Regions from separate parts of the Synechococcus sp. H55.10 genome, predicted to be linked through region 1. Evidence: predicted binding sites of a transcription regulator. Region 1 holds the regulator's gene; the other holds the start of a gene.

Region 1 (9,744 bases):
TGGTGCGCATCGACTCCGAGCGGACGGTGCGCGTTCCGGGCGCTTTTCCAGAGGAGTTCTTTAGCGATCCCTTCTTCCGGGATTTCTTTGGCCAAGCGATCCCTTCCATCCCCCGCCAACGGCGGCAACAGGGCACTGGCTCCGGCTTTATCATCAGCCCGGACGGCCAGATCATCACCAACGCCCATGTGGTCGAGGGATCCGACAAGGTGACGGTGACGCTCAAGGATACCCGCAGCTTTGACGGCAAAGTAATTGGCACCGATCCGGTGACGGACATTGCGGTGGTGAAGATCGAGGCCCAGAACCTGCCGACGGTGAAGCTGGGCCGCTCCGAACTGCTGGAGCCGGGCCAGTGGGCCATTGCCATCGGCAACCCCCTGGGGCTGGACAACACCGTAACCGCTGGGATCATCAGCGCTTTGGGCCGCTCCAGCGGCGAGATCCGCGTGCCCGACAAGCGGGTGTCTTTTATCCAGACGGATGCGGCCATCAACCCCGGCAACTCAGGCGGCCCCCTGCTCAATGCTCAAGGGGAGGTGATCGGGGTGAACACGGCTATCATCCAAGGGGCGCAAGGGCTGGGCTTTGCCATTCCCATCGAGACAGCCCAGCGGGTGGCCAACCAGTTGATCGCCCGCGGCAAGGTGGATCACCCCTACCTGGGCATCCGTATGCTCACCCTCACCCCCGACCTGAAGGAACGTCTCAACCAGGATCCCAACAGCCGCATTTTCGTGACGGTGGATCAGGGGGTGCTCATCGGCGAGGTGATCCAGGGATCCCCGGCAGAGCGGGCGGGCCTGCGCGCCGGAGACATCATTCTTGCCATCAATGGCCGCGCCGTCACCACCGCCGACCAAGTGCAACAGGAGGTGGAGCGCACCGAGGTGGGCAGCACCCTGGAGCTGGAGATCGAGCGAGCTGGGCGGCGGCAGAAGATCCGGGCCGTCACCGGATCGTTCCCGGCCCCCGGCAGAGGCTAATGGGATGGGGTTGAGGCTCTGGGGCGGGGCAATGCCGGTAGTGCCGCTGTCGCTCTTGCAGTTACGGATCGGGGACAATAATGGTTTAATGGTGGCTTAACAGTCGCAACTTCCTGGCCCAGGCCGGAACACTCTCGCCAGGGCCGCTTGTCTCGAGTTGGGGATCCCTTTTGCCATGCTCAAAACCACTCGTCGCCTGGCTCTGCTGGCCCTCTCGGGGCTGGCCGCCCTTGTTCTTGCCCCTCAAGCGGGCCTTGCCAAACCGATTGTGGTCGGCTCTAAGGACTTCACCGAGCAGTTTATTCTGGGGGAAATGTACGCCTTGGCTCTGGAGGCGGCGGGGTTGGCGGTGGAGCGCAAGCTCAACCTGGGGGGAACGCCGGTGGCCCATGCCGGCCTGCTGAGCGGCGAGATCGATCTCTACCCGGAGTACACTGGCACCGGCCTGCTGACGGTGCTCAAGCTGCCCAGCAGCAATGACCCGGCCCAGGTATACGCGACGGTGGCCCGCGAGTACGAGCGCCAGTTCCAACTGGTTTGGCTGGATCCGGCCCCCATGAACAACACCCAGGCCCTGGCCATGACCCGCGCCAGAGCGGCGGAGCTGGGCATCACTACCCTCTCAGACATGGTGGCCAGAGCAGGCGAGCTGGTGATGATCGGGCCGCCGGAGTTTCAAGCCCGCGAAGACGGCCTGCCGGGGCTGCGAGCGGTCTACGGCAACTTTCGCCTCAAAGCCTACAAGGCGGTGGATCCCGGCCTGCGCTACCAGGGCTTGGTCAATGGGGAGGCGGATGTGGCGGTGGCCTTTGGCACTGACGGGGAAATTGCCGCCTTTGACCTGGTGGTGCTCAAGGACGACAAGCAGCTTTTCCCCCCTTACCAGGTGGCGCCGGTGGTGCGCAAAGATACCCTGGAGGCCAACCCCGGCATCGCCACTGCTTTGAACGCCCTTGCTCCGTTGCTGACGGACGAGGTGATGCAGCGGCTGAACTACGAGGTGAGCGGCAAGCGCAAGGAGCCGGCAGAGGTGGCGAGATCCTTCTTGGTGGAGGCCGGTATTTTGAAGGAATAGCCGTTGCCCGAGGCCCCGGCGTGAGCACCCTTGAATTCGAGCGGGTATCGCTGCGCTTCCCCCACAGTTCCCGTCCGGCTGTGGAGGAGTGCAGTTTTTCTGTGGCCTCAGGCCAGTTGGTGGTCATCCTCGGCCCTTCCGGCTGCGGCAAAACCACCCTTCTGAAGATGGTGAACCGGCTGCTGGAGCCCACCCAAGGACAGATTCGCCTGGATGGGCAGGATATCCGCCACTTTCCGGTGACGGCGCTGCGCCAGCGCATCGGCTATGTCATCCAGCAGGTGGGGTTGTTTCCCCACATGACGGTGGCCCAGAATGTGGCGGTGGTGCCGCGACTTTTGGGCTGGCCAAGGGAGCGCATCCGCGAGCGAGTGGACGAGCTGCTCAGCTTGGTCAACTTGCCCCCCCAAGAATACCGACGTCGCTACCCGGCTCAACTCTCAGGCGGCCAACAGCAGCGGGTGGGGCTGGCGCGGGCGCTGGCCGGGGATCCGGATCTGCTGCTGATGGACGAACCCTTTGGGGCCCTCGACGCCATCACCCGTAGCAAGCTACAAGATGAGATCCTGCGCCTGCAGCGGCAACTGAGAAAGACCATCCTCTTCGTCTCCCACGACGTGGAAGAGGCGCTGCGCCTGGCAGATCGCATCTTGGTGATGCAGCAGGGGCGAGTGGTGCAGTTCGATACTCCCTTTCGACTGCTCACCCAGCCGGCCACCCCCTTTGTCAGAGAGCTATTGGGGGCAGACGACATGGTGCGGCAACTGAGCGTGCTGCGGGTGGAAACGGCGATGGGGCGGATCCCGCACAACCACCAGATCCAGGAGGGGGCGGTGGTAAAGCCCCACGAAACCCTACGGCGGGCCTTGTCGCTGCTGCTGCGCACGGGGGCGGCGGCTCTCACGGTGTGGGAAGACGGGCGGGCTATCGGCATCGTTACCCTGGATCACATCCGCCATCTGGCCATGCTGGAGGGGGGATCCGCATGAGCTACCTTCTCCGCCATCCCGGCTTGGTGTGGCAGCTTACCCAAGAGCACCTAGCAATGGTGGCGACGGCCTTGGGGATTGCGCTGGTGCTGGCGCTGCCGTTGGCTTTGCTGGTTCACCACGTGCGCTGGCTAGCCCTACCGCTGATGGGGATCCTCAGCATCCTGTACACGGTGCCCAGCCTGGCTCTAATCATTTTGCTGATCCCTTGGTTCGGGCTCAATGCCCGCTCGGTGGTGGTGGCGATGGTGCTCTACTCGCAGGTGATCTTGGTGCGCCACCTGTACGTGGGTTTGCAATCAGTGGAGCCGGCTCTTCTGGAGGCAGCCAAGGGTCTGGGGATGAACCTCTGGCAGCGGTGGTGGCAGGTGCAGCTACCCCTGATGCTGCCGGTTGCCCTGGCCGGCTTGCGGCTGGCGGCAATTGTGGCCATTGCCATTGCCACGGTGGGGGCCAAGTTTGGGGCAGGGGGGCTGGGCACCCTGCTTTTTGAGGGCATTGCCCAGGCCGGTCGCTACGACAAAATCTGGGCTGGATCTCTAGCGGTGGGATCCCTGGCCTTGCTGGTGAACACGGCTCTGCTGGGGCTGGAGTGGGCGGCTCGCCGCGGCTGAGGGGATAGGCTTTCATCAGGTCTATCTTCGTTTCTGTGGGACGACGCTGGGTGTAGCATGGCTGAGCAACCAAGGACTCCGTCTCCCTGGCGCGAGCGGGTGAGGGATTGGCCATCCCGCAGCGATGTGGAGCTGATGGAAGCGCTCACAGCAGGGCATTCTGTTGCCCTGGCTGTACTCTACGATCGCTATGCCGGCTTGATCTGTGGGCTGGCCCTTAAGATCCTGGGCCATGCGGCCGAGGCGGAAGATCTGACTCAGGCGGTGTTTGTCGAACTGTGGCACAAGCCCGACTATGATCCGCGGCAGGGATCCGTGAGCAGTTTTTTGTGTGCGTTGACCCGTTCGCGAGCCATTGAGCGTCTGCGTTCCCAGGATAGCCATCAACGTTTTTTGAAACACTGGCAACCCCTGCTCGCCGCCGATGGCAGTGCTCCGATCCCTTTTGAGCAGCTCTCCCTCGAGGAGCGACGGCAAGCGGTGCAGGAGGCCCTCAGCCAACTGCCGGAAAGCCAACGGCAGGTTCTCGAGCTGCTCTACTACCAGGGGTTGAGCCAGGCGGACATTGCCCAACACTGGGGGATCCCGCTGGAGGCGGTTAAAGCCCGCACTCGCCAGGCCCTCTGCAAGTTGCGGGAATCGCTCTCCTTGGAGTTAAGTTCTGGGTCTGAAGCTGCCTCGCCCCCTTCATCAGAAGCACAGGAAGAACTGGCCGGCTATCTGCTGGGGGACTTGTCTCCTGAACAGGCAAGCGCCCTGGAGGCACGCCTAACCCAAGACCCGCGGTTGCTGGCAGAGTTGCAGGCCCTGCAAGAAACCCTGCATCTGCTGCCCTATGGGTTGCCAGGGGTGATTCCGCCGGCCAGCTTGCGGGGCAAGGTGATGGCAGAGGCGGGCATTGAGGAGGCGCTGACCCCTCTTCAGCCGGCACTGTCCTCTCTGGGGTTCGGTCGCCTCACGGCTGAGTGGCGCTGGGTAGGGGGCTTGGCGGCAGGGGCCTTGGCTTTGCTGGTTTTCGACAACTGGCGACTGCGACAGGCGCTGCAACTGGCCCGGCTAGAATCGGTGCAGACATTGTCCCATCTCTTGCAACAGCCGGGATCCCGTCTGGTGAACTTGCAGGGAGAGGTGGGGTCGGCCAACCTGCTGTTGCGCCCAGGAGAGTGGCAGGAGGTGGTCTTGGCGGCAAGGGATCTGCCCCAACCGGCCCCTGGAGAGCGTTACCACCTCTGGCTCAAGCTGGACGACGGCGAGATCCTCCACTGCGGCACCTTTCAGGTGGATGCCCAGGGATCCGCACTTGTGGCCTTGCGCCCGCCACACCCGCTGCCAGAGGGCGCCCGCCCCCAAGAGGTGCTGGTTACGGCCCAAGCCGCTGCCGTCCCTCGCCAACCCCAGGGTGAGGTTCTCTTGAAAGCCAAGGTGTCTTGGGAAAAGTGAAAGGGAAGATGCGGGGATTGGCTTTGTCGGTGGGGTTGGCCCTGCTGGCTCTGTGGTGGACGGATCCCACCCCAACCACCCTGAGCCGATACACCACTTCCTTGCAGGAGCGCACTCCCTCGCAGCTCCACAACATTCGCCAGGCTGCCCAAAGCCTGGATGGGGTTTACATTCAGCCAAGGGCAGTTTTTTCTTTCAACCAGGTGGTAGGGCCGCGCACCCTCGAGCGGGGCTATCTGCCTGCGCCGGTATTCATGGTGGCCGAAACCCTGGATTCGGTTGGGGGCGGGATCTGTCAAGTCTCCTCCAGCCTATACAACGCTGCTCTGCTGGCGGGGCTGGAAGTGGTGGAAAGGCACCCCCATTACCGCCCCGTGGAGTCGGTGCCCCCCGGCCTGGATGCCACCGTTTGGTACGGCTTGGCCGACCTCAAGCTGCGCAACCCCTTCCCTTGGCCGGTGCGCCTGCGCCTTCAGATCCGCGGCCAAAATCTCATCGTGTCGGTGCTGGGACGGGGATCCCGCCACGCCCTCCAGATCTCCCCCATCCGCGTGGAGCAGCAGCGGCTGGATCCCCAGCATTTGCAGGTGAGCGTCTATCGCGGCAACAAGCTCCTCTCCCAGGATCGCTATGTCCTGGATCCCTAGAAAGACCGTCTTAGCCCACCCCTCAGGAGCCCATCCCAGGCCACCTCAACAGCAGCACCGGGATCCTTGTAAAGCTTTATACCCAAAATTCAGCGACAGGGTCGGCGACAACCCTCAAACCCTGATTCTTCCGTTGACCCGGTCGATCCCTTGCTGGGCAAGGGTTTCAGGCCCCTCGGCGACAAAAAGTGAGGGGAAATTGCAGCCCAAAACGAGACCCTGTCGATCTGGGCCCCTGGATTGGGTAAGGGCTATAGTCGGGGAGAGTTGCTTCCTTTCGGGGAAGTGGAATTAATGGAAACAAAACAAATGTGATCCTCTTTCACTTCTAGCCAGCTCCCACCTGGATAGTCGGGGCTGCGGCTGCCGCGGCCTGCTTTTAAGAGCTGGATCCCGGCTTCCACCTGATCAAAGGTGGGGTGGTGGGGCAGCACCAGGGACAAAAATCGGAACATCACCTGTCGCTGCAGGGCTAAGGGGGCGGCCCGCAAGGGATCCCGTCGCAGCTTTGGCAAAGTGGGCTCATACACCTGCGCCCAGAGCTGATCTGCCTGGGCTACCACCAGCTCGTGTTCTGCTTGTAGCAGCGTGGCAGCTCGGTTCAGAGCCACTTCCAGTTGGGGGTTAAAGTGTTGCTTCAGGTAGGGCATCACCTCTAGGCGGAGGCGGTTGCGGCCATGGGCCAGATCTTGGTTGCTGCGATCCGGCCAGACCGGCAACTGGTGCTGCCGGCAAAATTGCTCGGTTTCCCAACGAAAAAGGCCCAGCAGGGGGCGCACCAACCGGGCAGAGGTGGGATCCCGCTCGTCCAGGCGGCGCTGCCAATCTAGGCTGCTCAGCCCGGCGGCTCCTGTCCCCCGCAGCAAATTCCACAACAACGTCTCTGCGCGATCGCTGGCCGTATGCCCCATCACCACGGCGCTGCACTCCCAAATGCGGGCCCATTTGTCCAACTGTTGGTAGCGCCAAGCCCTGGCCCCTGCCTCATCTCGGCGGATGGGATCCGCAGTTGCAACGGCATGGATTAGCCCCTGCTGCTGCAGCCATCGCTGCAAAAAGCGGGCACACTCCGTTTCGTCCGCCGACCAACGGTGATCACAATGCAGGACAAACAGCTTCCAGTCCCAGCGAGGCTGCAGATCCCGCAGGATCTGGAGCAGGCAAAAGGAATCTTGACCGCCGGAAAAAGCCACCAGCAAGCGCTCGCCGGGGTGAAGAAGCTGCCGCTGCCGGATGGCGTGTTGTACCCGCAGGTGAAAAGAAGAGAGCCTGGTCACAGCTTGCTATTGCTCGGGTGCAGCCCAGACCCTGCCCCCCTAAGCAAGAGCCCGAGTCAGGTGAGAGGCCACCGCCTGCACAGCCGCAATGCTGCGCTCGTAGGCCATTCGGGTCGGCCCCAGCAAGGTGACAGTACCCAGAGGAGCCGAGCGGCGGTGGTAAGTGGCAGCGATAACCGTACAGTGGTGCAAAGACTCCAGCGGGTTCTCGCTGCCGATGTAGATGATCACCGGGATATTGCGGTCGGGCTGTCCTGAATCGTTCCCCCTTGAGCCCCCATCGGTCAAATGGAGCCCAATCATTCCCTGGAGTTGCTCCGCCCCTTCCTCGATCAACTGCATCACCGCCTGCACCTGCCGGGCTTGGGAAAACTCCGGTTGACGCATCAGCTCTGTCATGCCGGCACTGAACACCTGCCCGAGAGATGGCCGCAGATAGCGTTGTACCACCGAGCGCAGCAGTTGCTGCAGCCAATGGCTGTAGGCGCGAAACTCTTCATCCAGCTTCAGCCAGCTCAAATCCTGCAACTCGGCAAAAGTCTTGCCCCGCAGCTTCAGGGTGAGGAAGTTGCTGAGCAATCGCAATTCATCTTCCAGATCCTCTTGGCAGTCGCTGGGCCACTCGGGTGGGCTGACCAAGGCCGAATGGGTTTGATAAGAATCGGTAACCACCAACACCATCACCCGCCCTGGCGCCACCGACACCAACTGCACGTGGTGAATGGCCACCACCGGCCCCTGGGGTGGGGTGATCAGAGCAATGCAGCCGCTCAGATGGGCCAAAAGCTGGGCCACCCTCTGGAGAAGACTGTCCAGGTCGTCGCCCAGCTCGCGGCCAAGCTGATCCAGCAACTGCTGCAGAGCAGGATGGGGATCCGACTGAGGAGCATCGCAGGGGATCCCATCCATGTTGGCAGAGGTCAACAGATCGTTTACATAGACCCGATAGCCAAAGTCGGAAGGAACCCGACCGGCGGAGGTGTGGGGCTGAAACAGTAACCCAACCTGCTCAAGGGTGGCCAAGTCGTTACGAATGGTGGCCGTGCTCACCCCAAAGTTATAGGACTGAGCCAAGGTTTTGGAACCGACAGGTTCAGCCGTCGCAATGTAGCTGCGCACCGTCGCCCAGAGAATCTTGCGCTGTCTGGGAGTCAGTTCGAGTTTCATAGCTCATCAAAAGAACCTAGTCAATCCATATCAAAGGAAACTGCTAAACAAAGCCGGTAAATTGCTCCAAGATAAACCAACTCAGGGCCGAGATACAAATCTAAACAAACCTTGACGACTACTACACCTATTTATCTATTGTTACTCTTTCAGGAGAGGCTGCCCAGGAAGGAAGATGCAACATCGGGTACCGAGACCGTCAGTGCTGGAGAAGGGCGGGTGGTTCCTCATACAACTTGGGAGCCTCTTGTTGGCCCAGAGGTGGTACAAGTTAAATCAACTCTAGGCTAACGTGGCGCCCTGCCGTCTCTTCTGTATCGTTTTGTATCTTTGAGGTGACCTCATGTACCTGTCTCCCCAGGAGAAAGACAAGTTGTTGATCTACCTGGCGGCCCAGTTGGCTCGGGATCGGCGGCAACGAGGCCTCAAACTCAACTACCCCGAGGCGGTGGCCTACCTGAGCGCAGCCGTTTTGGAGGGGGCACGGGAAGGGAAAACGGTTGCCCAGTTGATGAGCGAGGGGCTAACCTGGCTGAGCCGAGAGGACGTGATGCCTGGGATCCCGGAGATGATCCCGGAAATTCAAGTGGAAGCCACCTTCCCCGACGGAACCAAGCTGGTGACCCTGCACCACCCCATTCGCTAGCTGCTTTCTAAGGATCCCCCAACGACTCACAGACTTCAGGAGGTTGCCACCATGGCTCGCCAACCCAAAACCCCGCCTGCTGCGGACCCTGCACCGGTTCTGATCCCGGGGGAGCTGCTGCTGGCAGAGGATCCCATCCAAGCCAATGTCGGACGGGCCAGCGTGACCCTGGAGGTGACCAACCGAGGGGATCGGCCCATTCAGGTGGGATCCCATTTTCACTTTTTCGAGGTGAACCGGGCTCTAGTGTTCGATCGCGCCGCCAGCTTTGGCATGCGCCTCAACATTCCTTCCGGCCAAGCGGTGCGCTTTGAGCCGGGGCAAACCCATCGGGTGACGCTGGTGGCTTTGGGAGGCAAGGGGCTGGTGCACGGCTTCAATCGGCTCACAGAAGGTACGGTAAGCTCTGCTGCCCAAAAGCGGCTGGCTCTGGCGCGGTTGCAGGCGTGGCTGGGCTAGGCCTGGACATAACGCCCCCCGAAGTATGCAGCTTTGGGCATCTGGGCTGAGGCTTGGCCATATCCCCACCTCGCCTCAGATCCAGGAGAGTAGGGCTATCCAATTCTTCCGTTTCTAGGAGCCGGCCAATGTCGGAGCGCGAGACCGTCTGGTGGATGTGGGTGCAAGGCTTGGGGCTCAATCTTTCGGGGTTGGCGCTGCTGGCTGCAGCAGGCGCTGCCTTTGGCCCTCTCAGTTGGACAAGTATGACGGTGGCGGTGATGTTGAAGCTCATCGGGGATAGCCAACTGCTGCGGGGCTACTGGCTTTGGCAAAGCCGGCGGCAACAGGTGGGATCCCAGCCCGTCGGCTCGGCAGCAGCGCTCCAAAGTCAAGTTTGAACGGTTACCAAACAGCCTGGTCGTGGATCTTCAGATCCCCTCTCCCCCTGAGGGAGAGGGGGCG
Region 2 (9,744 bases), on a different contig from region 1:
ATCCCGATGGCGAGGTGAGCCGCTTGTGGTTAGGTCAGCTTCTGCCGAGCGAGGTGGGGCGAATGATCGAGATCGCTCTTCCTCAATTGTGTTCCAAAACTGTGATTGCAATCCATTCTGAGCTGAACTTATGAAGCGAATTTGCTTAGCCGTGTGTGCGCTGCTGCTGTTTCTGGGGATGGGATCCCGTCCGGCGGCAGCCTACCCTTATTACGCCCAGATGGCCTACGACAACCCCCGCGAGGCCACCGGAAAAATTGTCTGCGCCAACTGCCACCTGAACGCCATGCCCGCCCGTGCCGAAGTGCCGCAGGCGGTTACCCCTGGCCAGGTGTTCACCATCAAGGTCGGGATCCCTTATGACCTGAGCAAACAGCAGGTGCTGGGGGATGGCAGCAAAGGCGGGCTGAATGTGGGTGCTGTGGTGGTGTTGCCGGAGGGCTTCCGTTTGGCTACCGAAGAGGAGATGACCGAGGAACAGCGGCAGGAAACCGCCGAGACCTACATCACCCCCTACAGCGACGAGAAGCCCAATATCCTTCTGGTGGGCCCTTTGCCCGGCGAGCAACACCAGGAAATCGTCTTCCCGGTGGTAGCGCCTGACCCGAAAGAGGATTCCTCGGTGGCCTTCATGAAATATCGGGTCTATGTCGGCGCCAACCGCGGTCGTGGCCAGATCAACCCCGACGGCAGCCTCAGCAACAACAACGTCTTCCGCGCTCCCGCCACCGGTCGCCTGGCCAGCATTGCCACCGTCGAGTCGGATCTCAGCGACCTGCCAGCTGAGCTGGCTGCCCTAGTGCCGCCCGAATACGAGTTGCCGGGCACGCGGGTGCTCAGTTTCGAGACCGAAAACGGGATCCAAAACTTGGTAGTGCCGCCGGGGCCGGAGTTGGTGGTTAACGTGGGCGACAGCGTCCAAGAGGGGGATCCGGTCACCAACAACCCCAACGTGGGCGGCTTTGGCCAAGCAGAGCGGGATCTGGTGTTGCAAAGCCCGGATCGGGTGAAATGGCTGGTGGCCTTCCTGGCAGCGGTGGCCATCACCCAGCTCCTGCTGGTGCTCAAGAAAAAGCAAGTGGAACTCATTCAGGCGGCAGAACTTTTGGGCTAGCCCAACCGTTCCAATACTTTTTCCACCACCCCGGAACCAGCCGGGGTGCTTTTTTCTAGGGGATCCGCAGCTCTCCCACAATCACCAACACCGCTTGGCCGGCAATCTCCACACGAGGGCCGAGATCGCGGCACCACAGCTCGCCTCCCCGCGTCGAGAGCTGGCGGGCTTTGAGCTCAGCCCGGCCCAGGCGCCTCGACCAATAGGGCATCAAAAGACACTGGGCAGATCCCGTCACCGGATCCTCCACGATCCCCAACTGGGGGGCGAAAACGCGGCAGACGAAATCCGGCCCATCCTTCAGATCCTCCCCAGAGGCGGTGACGATCAAGCCGGAAACGGGGAGCGCCTGAACCTGGGCCCAATCCGGCTGCACCTGCTGCACCTGCTGGGCCGAAGCCAGCACCGCCATACCCATGCCTCCGCGGCACAGATCTACAGGTGGGATCCCCAAAGCCGCTGCCACCTGCTCTTGCGCTTCCGGCCAGGGCTGGGGAGCCTGGGCGGGAAAATCCATCGCCAGCCGCTCCCCCTGCCGCCGCACCGACAACCGGCCACTGCGGGTGGAAAAGGCCACCTCCTGAGCTTCCGGGTGCACCTCGGTCAAGAGCACATAGGCACCGGCCAAGGTGGCATGGCCACAGAGATCCACTTCCGTCGTCGGAGTAAACCAGCGCAGCCCATAGTGGGGAACAGCGCCCAGGGATCCCTGGGGCAGCAAAAAAGCCGTCTCCGACAAATTGTTCTCCGCCGCAATCGCTTGCATCAAAGCTGCCGGCAGCTCCTGGGGCAGCAAACACACCGCCGCCGGGTTGCCCCCAAAAGGCACCGCCGTAAAGGCATCTACTTGAAAAAACGGGATCCGCACCTGCTTGCTCCACCCCCCTCAGGCCATGATCCCACAACAGGCCCAGAAGTAGAGAGATCCGTACCCAACCGTACCTGCCCAAAAGCGGGATCCCGCCCACAGGGGCTATTGTCAGGCCAGAAAGTTGGCTGATAAACTAGCACTCGTAAGTCGAGAGTGCTAAAACCTCGATTTGCACAAGCTTAAGGTCTCGACTCATAAGTTAAACCCTTCAGCTTCGTGCTTTCGGATCACGGAGGAAAATTGTCATGGCTGCAGTAGCTCTGAACGTCTCTACCCTGAAGCCGCTGGGCGACCGCGTGCTGGTCAAGATTGCCCAGCAGGACGAAAAAACGGCGGGTGGCATCTTTTTGCCCGATACCGCCAAAGAAAAACCCCAAGTGGGGGAAGTGGTCGCAGTTGGGCCTGGCAAGCGCAATGACGAGGGCAAATTGATCCCGATGGAACTGAAGGCCGGCGATAAAGTGCTCTACTCCAAGTACGCCGGCACAGAAGTGAAGCTGGGCAGCGATGAATATGTGCTGCTGGCCGAGCGGGACATTCTCGCCATTGTTCAGTAATTCATCAGTGCTTCGGTAGCAACTCAACTGCAATTCAGCAGTCGAGCCGTTGAGTCTTTGTTTCACCCTTACCGGCGTTTGTACGTCAGAGGTTAACTATGGCCAAATCGATCATTTTCAGCGAAGACGCTCGTCGCGCCCTTGAGCACGGCATGGATGTATTGGCAGAAGCAGTAGCCGTTACTCTTGGCCCCAAAGGGCGCAACGTTGTACTGGAGAAAAAATTTGGCGCGCCCCAAATCATCAACGATGGGGTAACCATCGCCAAAGAAATCGAGCTGGAAGACCACATTGAAAACACCGGCGTCTCCCTGATCCGTCAGGCGGCTTCCAAGACCAACGACACGGCTGGTGACGGCACCACCACCGCCACCGTCTTGGCCCATGCCATGGTTAAAGAAGGGCTGAAAAACGTAGCCGCCGGCGCCAACCCGATTGCCCTCAAGCGCGGCATTGACAAGGCGGTGAGGTTCCTGGTGGACAAAATTGCCGAACATGCCCGCCCAGTGGAAGACTCCAAAGCCATTGCCCAAGTAGCGTCCATTTCCGCCGGCAACGATGAGGAAGTGGGCCGCATGATTGCCGAGGCCATGGACAAAGTGGGCCGCGAAGGGGTGATCTCCCTGGAAGAAGGCAAGTCCATGACCACCGAGCTGGAAGTGACGGAGGGGATGCGCTTTGACAAAGGCTACATCTCTCCCTACTTCGTCACCGACACGGAGCGGATGGAGGCGGTTCTGGAAAACCCCTACATCCTGATTACCGATAAGAAAATCACCCTGGTGCAAGACCTGGTGCCGGTTCTGGAGCAAGTGGCCCGCGCCGGTCGTCCGCTGCTGATCATCGCCGAAGACATCGAGAAAGAAGCCCTGGCCACCCTGGTGGTAAACAAGCTGCGGGGCGTGCTGAGCGTGGTAGCGGTGAAAGCGCCTGGCTTTGGGGATCGCCGCAAGGCCATGCTGGAAGACATCGCCATCCTCACCGGCGGTGAAGTCATCAGCGAAGAACGCGGCCTGAAGCTGGAGAACGCCCGTCTTGACTCCTTCGGCTCGGCCCGTCGCGTCACGGTAACCAAAGACCACACCACCATCGTGGCGGAAGGCAACGAAGCGGCTGTCAAAGCCCGCTGCGAGCAAATCCGTCGCCAAATTGAAGAAACCGATTCCACCTACGACAAAGAAAAACTGCAGGAGCGCCTGGCCAAGCTCTCCGGCGGTGTGGCGGTGATCAAAGTGGGCGCGGCCACCGAAACCGAGATGAAGGATCGCAAGCTGCGCCTGGAGGACGCCATCAACGCCACCAAAGCGGCGGTGGAAGAAGGGATCGTCCCGGGCGGCGGCACTACCCTGGCGCACCTGATGCCGGTGGTCACCGAGTGGGCGCAGGCCAACCTGTCCGGCGATGAACTGGTGGGGGCCAACCTGGTTGCCCGTGCGCTGGGCGCTCCGCTGCGCCGCATTGCCGAGAATGCTGGTCAGAACGGCTCGATCGTGCTGGAGCGGGTGAAAGAGAAACCCTTCACGGTGGGTTACGATGCCCAGAACGACGCCTATGTGGACATGTTTGAAGCGGGTATCGTTGACCCGGCCAAAGTGACCCGTTCTGCTCTGCAAAACGCTGCCTCGATTGCCAGCATGGTGCTCACCACCGAAGCGATCGTGGTGGACAAGCCCGAGCCCAAAACCAACACGCCGGCCAGCAGCGGCAGCGGCATGGGTGACTACGACTACTAATCCTCTGGCGAGGGCAGGGTGAGGTTTCTCCACTCATCAGAAAACCTACTGCCTCGCCGGTTCGTAGTCCACTGCCCTGAATAGGATAGATCTTTCGGGATCCCCCTTAGCGGGATCCCTTCTTAGGTTTTGAGGTGGATGTTAGAGGACGGTTCCAAATTGGATAGAGGCCGTGCGAGGGCGCTACTGGCAGTCGAACAGCGAGGGAACCCTACTCCCCCCTCCCTGAGGGAGAGGGGCTGGGGGTGAGGGATCCTCCCTCAGGGAGAGGGGCTGGGGGTGAGGGAATCCTCGATCGAGCGTGTGGAAAAGGGGAAAGCGGTATGGCTCGGTTAATCTGTATTGGCCTAGACCTGGCCTGGTCAAACCGCAACCCCTCTGGGGTGGCGACGTTGCAGGTCGAAATGGGGGATGCCAAAGCCCAGAACCTGACGGGCCGCCTGCTGGACAGTCGCATCCTGCAGACCGACCCGGAAATTGTGGACTACATCCAAGCCCAAGCCGGAGGGGATCCCTGCCTGGTGGCGGTGGACGCCCCCTTGCGCGTCCCCAACCTCAGCGGCCAGCGGCGGGCCGAAGCCGAGTTGAACCGAGTATTTCGCGCCTACGCCGCCGGCGCCCACCCGGCCAACCGCCGGCTCTTAGAAAAAAACGGCCAAGTGCGAGGGGAAGCCCTGGTGCAAGCCCTCTCCCGCCATGGCTTTCGGGAGCAGGCCAGCATCGAGCGGGGATCCTTGGCCCGCCAGATCACCGAAGTCTTCCCCCACAGCGCCATGGTGAGCCTCTTCGGCCTCCGCCGCACCCTGAAATACAAGGCCCGCCCTCGACGCAGTTGGCCGGAACGGGAACAAGCTTGGCAACTTTACCGGCAGCACCTGCGCTCCCTGACCAACGCCGACCCTGCCCTGCGCGGCCACGAAACCCTGCTCCAGGTGGAGGTGGGATCCCTTAGGGGCCGCCAACTCAAAAACTACGAAGACCAAATCGATGCCCTGATGTGCGCCTACATCGCCCTCTACGGCTTTCGCTGGGGATCCGAGCGCTGCCACAGCTTCGGCAGCCTGCAAGAAGGACACATCTTCACGCCCCTGCCCATCTCAAAGGGCTGATAGGCCGCCGAACCCCTGAACAAGAGAGCAAAAGCCGACAGCTCAGGGCCGTTCCACCAAACGGGTTGAGCCGGATTGGGCAGCGACCCATCCCCCCGGAGCCCCATCTCGCTCGACGCGCAACCAGACGGGCACCTGTCCTTCGCCGGCTTGCACTTCTACCACCCGCAGCAGAGCTTGGCGGGGGGCTGTCCCGACAATGGCTCCCCTCAGGCTGGGCTGCTGGCGGATGTTGATGCCATCGTTGGAGATCACCCGCACCTGTTGGACTCCTTGCCACTCGGCCAGAGGGCCGGTGGGCTCAGGTTCAGGAGTGGGCTCTGCCTGATCAGGACGGCTGAGGGCAACCGGCGGCTGCTCAACTTGCACCTGGGGCTGCTCCAGCGGTGGCGCCGGCGGTGGCGTGAACAGGCCCCGCAGCATTTGCCAGATGATCAGCAGGGAGAGGATGCCGACACCAACCACCCCGGCCAAACGAATGCCGGCGGGAAGGGCAGGGCGCTCACTCCGGCCACGGCGGGATCCCAGGCGGCTGCGGCGGTAACGTTCCCCATCCTGCAAACCTGGGTTCTGAGCAGGGAGCCCCTCAAAGGACTCCGTCCCGCTGGCGGGATCCGCAAGGGCAGAGACACCCGGCCTAGGGGTGCCCCGGTAAGAGGGCAAATCCGAGAGGCGCGGGGGTTCGGGCATGGTTCCTCCCCCTTGCAAGGGGGAGGGTGGGCGAGGCCATTCTTGAGTCTGCTCAAGCAGTCGCGGGCCACCCACCATAGCCGGCAAATGAGGGGGGGGATAGGGGGCTCGCGGAGATAGCATCCCTGCCGGCGGGTCTTCGCGGCTGGGCATCTCGTCCAGGTAGGCTTGGACTTGGGGGTTGTCGAAGTAGGCTTGCAAAGTCGCTTGGGCAGTTTCCAGGCCACGAAACTCTGGGAACACCTCCTCTTGAAACCACCTTTCTGTGAAGCGGCACAGACCCGGCAGATGGTCGGGGGAGCCGGCGGAGTGTTCTTCGATAAACTGCAAGGCCTCTGCTTCTTGGGTGGAGCGCAGATGTTCGAGCGCCTCTTCGGTTTGTCCCAGCAAGAGACTGCAGATGGCCTGCTCCAGATGCACATCCTGTCGTTGCGCCAAGCGAACCAGGTAACCGCGGGCACGCCGCACCAGGGCCGGACGATTTTCCAGATACCCTGCTGCCAGCAATACCTGCACGGCCAAGTAGGCGGCCACCATCGAGGGACGCTCAGCCTCCCGCTCAAACAACTCCTGCTGTTCTTTGAGGGTGAGGTGGCGACGTACCCGCTGGATGAAGCGCAGGAAATCCTCGGTGCTGAGGCCAGAGCCATCTTGACCCATCCCCTCGATGCCGCCCCGTTCGTCCAGCATGGCTTTGAGGAGAGCCAGTCCCTGCTGTCGCTCCCCGTTCGCATCGGCAGCCTCTTGGCCAGTTCGGGAGAAAACATTGGCCTCGTGGCTGAGGAGTTGCAAAATGCGGTAAGGGCGCAGCTTGCCCAGATCAAGGCGGAACTCTGCTTGCATCTGCGGAAAGGCCTGGTACTCCTCCAGCTCGGCCAGGCCCGCCTGCAAAGAACGCGCCGCCTCTTCGTAGGATCCCTGCTGCCAGGCTTCCCGGCCCAGCTCCAAACGGGCGATGGCCCGCGCCAAAATGGCATCGGAACGGGCAGGGTGGCCCTGCCCCAACATCTGTTGAGCCAAATCCAAAGCCGCTTGGTAGTCTCCGGCTTCGCAATACAAACACAGCACGCCTGGCAAGAGGGTCTCTTCCACCGTCAGGGTGGGATCCGCCGGCATGAGGTGTTCGTCGTAGTTTCGTCGCGCCTCTGGGTTAAGCAACACCGAGGCTGCCTCTTGGATAAGCTGAGCGCGAGCTGCCACGGCCTGCGGCGAAAACCCCAGCAGCCAAGAGCGCTCGCCCGGTTTGGGATCGAGCCGCTCCCGGTAGGCCTGCTCGATCTGATGCTCGTCCGCCCGTGGCGACAGCATCAAAACTCGGTAGTAGTCGAGGGGCACTCGCACCGTCATGGCTGTTGTCGGCTCTCCTAATCGCGTTGGATCCCTGAACCCGCCTCGACTTAACTGTAGTCTTTTCCTCAGCAAAAGGGATCCCCTCTTGCTTAGAACCTACCAGTCCCAGCTCCCCGGCTCCCCCTTGAAGGGGCCTACGACCTTGGAGGTAATCCAGCCGCCGTAGAAATCTCCCGGCTGGGGCCGAACTCGCTCTCCATCCACCCGGCACTCCTGCACGCGGCCCGCATAAAAAGCAAGGTAGTCGCGGATGGGCCAAAACTCTGGGCTGGGATCCGAATAGCTCCAGGCGGCATCCACGGCCACTTGGGAGCCGACCTGGATCGTCCAGTAGCGGGCAGTTCCTTTGAACTCGCAGAAGGAGGTGCGGGCGCTGGGGCGGAGATACTCCAGCCGCACGTCGCTGGGGGGAATGTAGTAGGTGGGCGGGTGGCTGGTTTCCAGGATACGGTAGCAGCGGCAGCTGTGGGCGATGAGCTCGCCGTTGAAGAGCACTTCCACCCGCTCGGCGGTGGGCTCCAAGCGGGGCGGGCGCGGGTAGTCCCAGACGGATTCTTGTCCGGGCCGGGGCGGGATGGGCTGGGGGCGCATGGGCAGTCTCCAAAGCAGGATCTGACAGCACCTAAAGCAGACGGCTGGCCTCTACCAGTTTGGCGTACTGCACCAGCAGCAGAGACTGTTGCTCCGGCAACACCTGAATCACCCCCTGCTGCTGCAGACGGCCCAGCACCGCCGCCGCTGCCTCTCGGCTGACCTGGCTGATATCGGCCAAATCCTGGAGGGGAGGGTAAACAATGCGCATTCCCTGGGCGGTCTTCTCGCCAAAGGCCTCTGCCAGTTGCACCAGCGCATGTACCACCCGCAGCGGGGGGCTTTGTCGATCCAGATCGGCCTGCAAATTGGCCAGGCGCAAGCGGCGGGAGAGGCTGCGGGCTAGCTGGTAACACAGGTGCGGCTCCTGCAGCATCAGCGCCTTGAAGGTGGCCGCCGGGATCCCGACAGCCCGCACCGGGGTCAGGGCCAGCACATCCCGCGAGCGGGGGGCCTCGTCCAGTACCGCCATTTCCCCCACCCAAGCGCCCGGCCCGAGCAAAGCCAAGGTTTGGGCGCTGCTTTGTATCCCTTCTGTTGTGCCGATCCGCACAGGCCGCCGCACCTTGGCCCAGCCAGAGAGGATCAGATAAACCACACTGCCCCAGGCATCCTGCATCAAGAGCGCTTGTCCTGCCGCAATATCCCGCAGCTTCACCTGGGATCCCAGCCATTGCAAGGACGCTGCCGAAAGTTCCGCCAGCGTCGGCACCACCTTGAGCTCGGAGAGGAGGGCAGCAGAGACATCAGGAGTCATGCCGGAGGGAGGTTGACCGTACCGCAAGCCCACTGTAGCCCAGCCGCCGGCTCAAGGGCTATCCTGCAGAGGGTTCTCGCACCGCCCTGCCCCCTTGAGCCAAGATCGGGAGAGGGAACCTAACTTCCCCCGTTGCGTCAGGAAACAGAGGTTCTGCTTGGGAGGGGATCCCTCCGTCGTTCAATAACCTATGGATGCCTATGGATGCTGCCCTCAGCGACATCACTGGCCAGCGCTGGTCGGTCTCGGTGAAGAACGTGCCTGCGCGGCCCGAAAAGCTCGCTGATGGGGATCTGGTGCTGCTCTGTCAGCAGGGATCCCAGCCCCACCGCGAGGCCTTTGCTGAGCTGATGCGTCGTCACCAGGCCCATGTGGACAAGGTGCTCTACCACCTCGCCCCGGACTGGCCCGACCGGCACGACCTGGCCCAGGAAGTCTGGATCCGGGCCTACCGCCACCTAAAGCGGCTGCAGGAGCCGGCGAAATTTCGCAGTTGGTTGGGGCGGATTGCCACCAACCTGTTCTATGACGAGCTGCGCAGGCGCAAGCGGCAGCAGCAGCCTCTTTCTTTGGATGCGCCGATTGCAATGCGAGACAGTGAGATGGAATGGGAGCTGCCCAGCGAGAGCCCCAGCCCCCATGAGCACCTCACCACCTGCGAGTTTTACGAGCAGTTGCACCAGGCCGTCCGCGACCTGCCTCAGGTTTTTCGCCAGACAATCCTGCTGCGGGAAATTCAGGGGATGGCCTACGAGGAAATTGCCGAGATCACAGGCGTGTCTTTGGGCACCGTTAAGTCTCGCATTGCCCGCGCCCGCGCCCGCTTACAATCCACCCTAAAACCCTACCTCAACGGTGAATGACCATGGTTCGCCGCAACCGCAACCCCGATCCCAGGGATTCCCAGCAGGAGATGCCGCTGGTGGAGGAGCGCTTTGAACAGTTGAGCGCCTACCTGGATGGGGAGTTGTC

Evidence for each region. Region 1 encodes HrcA, which represses chaperone genes, less so after heat shock. Its sites were predicted from a motif close to TTAGCACTCNNNNNNNNNGAGTGCTAA; they were not measured.
Region 2: the regulator HrcA is predicted to act here: its motif matches at 2,119-2,145, upstream of groES (co-chaperone GroES).

What each region holds. Positions count from the first base shown of each region.
Region 1 covers NZ_JANSJJ010000125.1:92,521-102,264, forward strand. Annotated here, with positions in the region: gene NW858_RS08825 (HhoA/HhoB/HtrA family serine endopeptidase) at 1-986, shown strand, start outside; gene NW858_RS08830 (glycine betaine ABC transporter substrate-binding protein) at 1,162-2,061, shown strand; gene NW858_RS08835 (ABC transporter ATP-binding protein) at 2,082-3,050, shown strand; gene NW858_RS08840 (ABC transporter permease) at 3,047-3,664, shown strand; gene NW858_RS08845 (sigma-70 family RNA polymerase sigma factor) at 3,722-5,104, shown strand; gene NW858_RS08850 (VanW family protein) at 5,113-5,751, shown strand; gene tilS (tRNA lysidine(34) synthetase TilS) at 6,003-7,028, opposite strand; gene hrcA (heat-inducible transcriptional repressor HrcA) at 7,068-8,195, opposite strand; gene NW858_RS08865 (urease subunit gamma) at 8,539-8,841, shown strand; gene NW858_RS08870 (urease subunit beta) at 8,941-9,300, shown strand; gene NW858_RS08875 (hypothetical protein) at 9,429-9,680, shown strand.
Region 2 covers NZ_JANSJJ010000183.1:62,086-71,829, reverse strand. Annotated here, with positions in the region: gene NW858_RS11195 (apocytochrome f) at 131-1,114, shown strand; gene NW858_RS11190 (PhzF family phenazine biosynthesis protein) at 1,170-1,982, opposite strand; gene groES (co-chaperone GroES) at 2,231-2,542, shown strand; gene groL (chaperonin GroEL) at 2,641-4,275, shown strand; gene NW858_RS11175 (DUF429 domain-containing protein) at 4,599-5,384, shown strand; gene NW858_RS11170 (SH3 domain-containing protein) at 5,427-7,421, opposite strand; gene NW858_RS11165 (DUF427 domain-containing protein) at 7,521-8,015, opposite strand; gene NW858_RS11160 (Crp/Fnr family transcriptional regulator) at 8,047-8,799, opposite strand; gene NW858_RS11155 (sigma-70 family RNA polymerase sigma factor) at 8,973-9,635, shown strand; gene NW858_RS11150 (anti-sigma factor family protein) at 9,638-9,744, shown strand, end outside.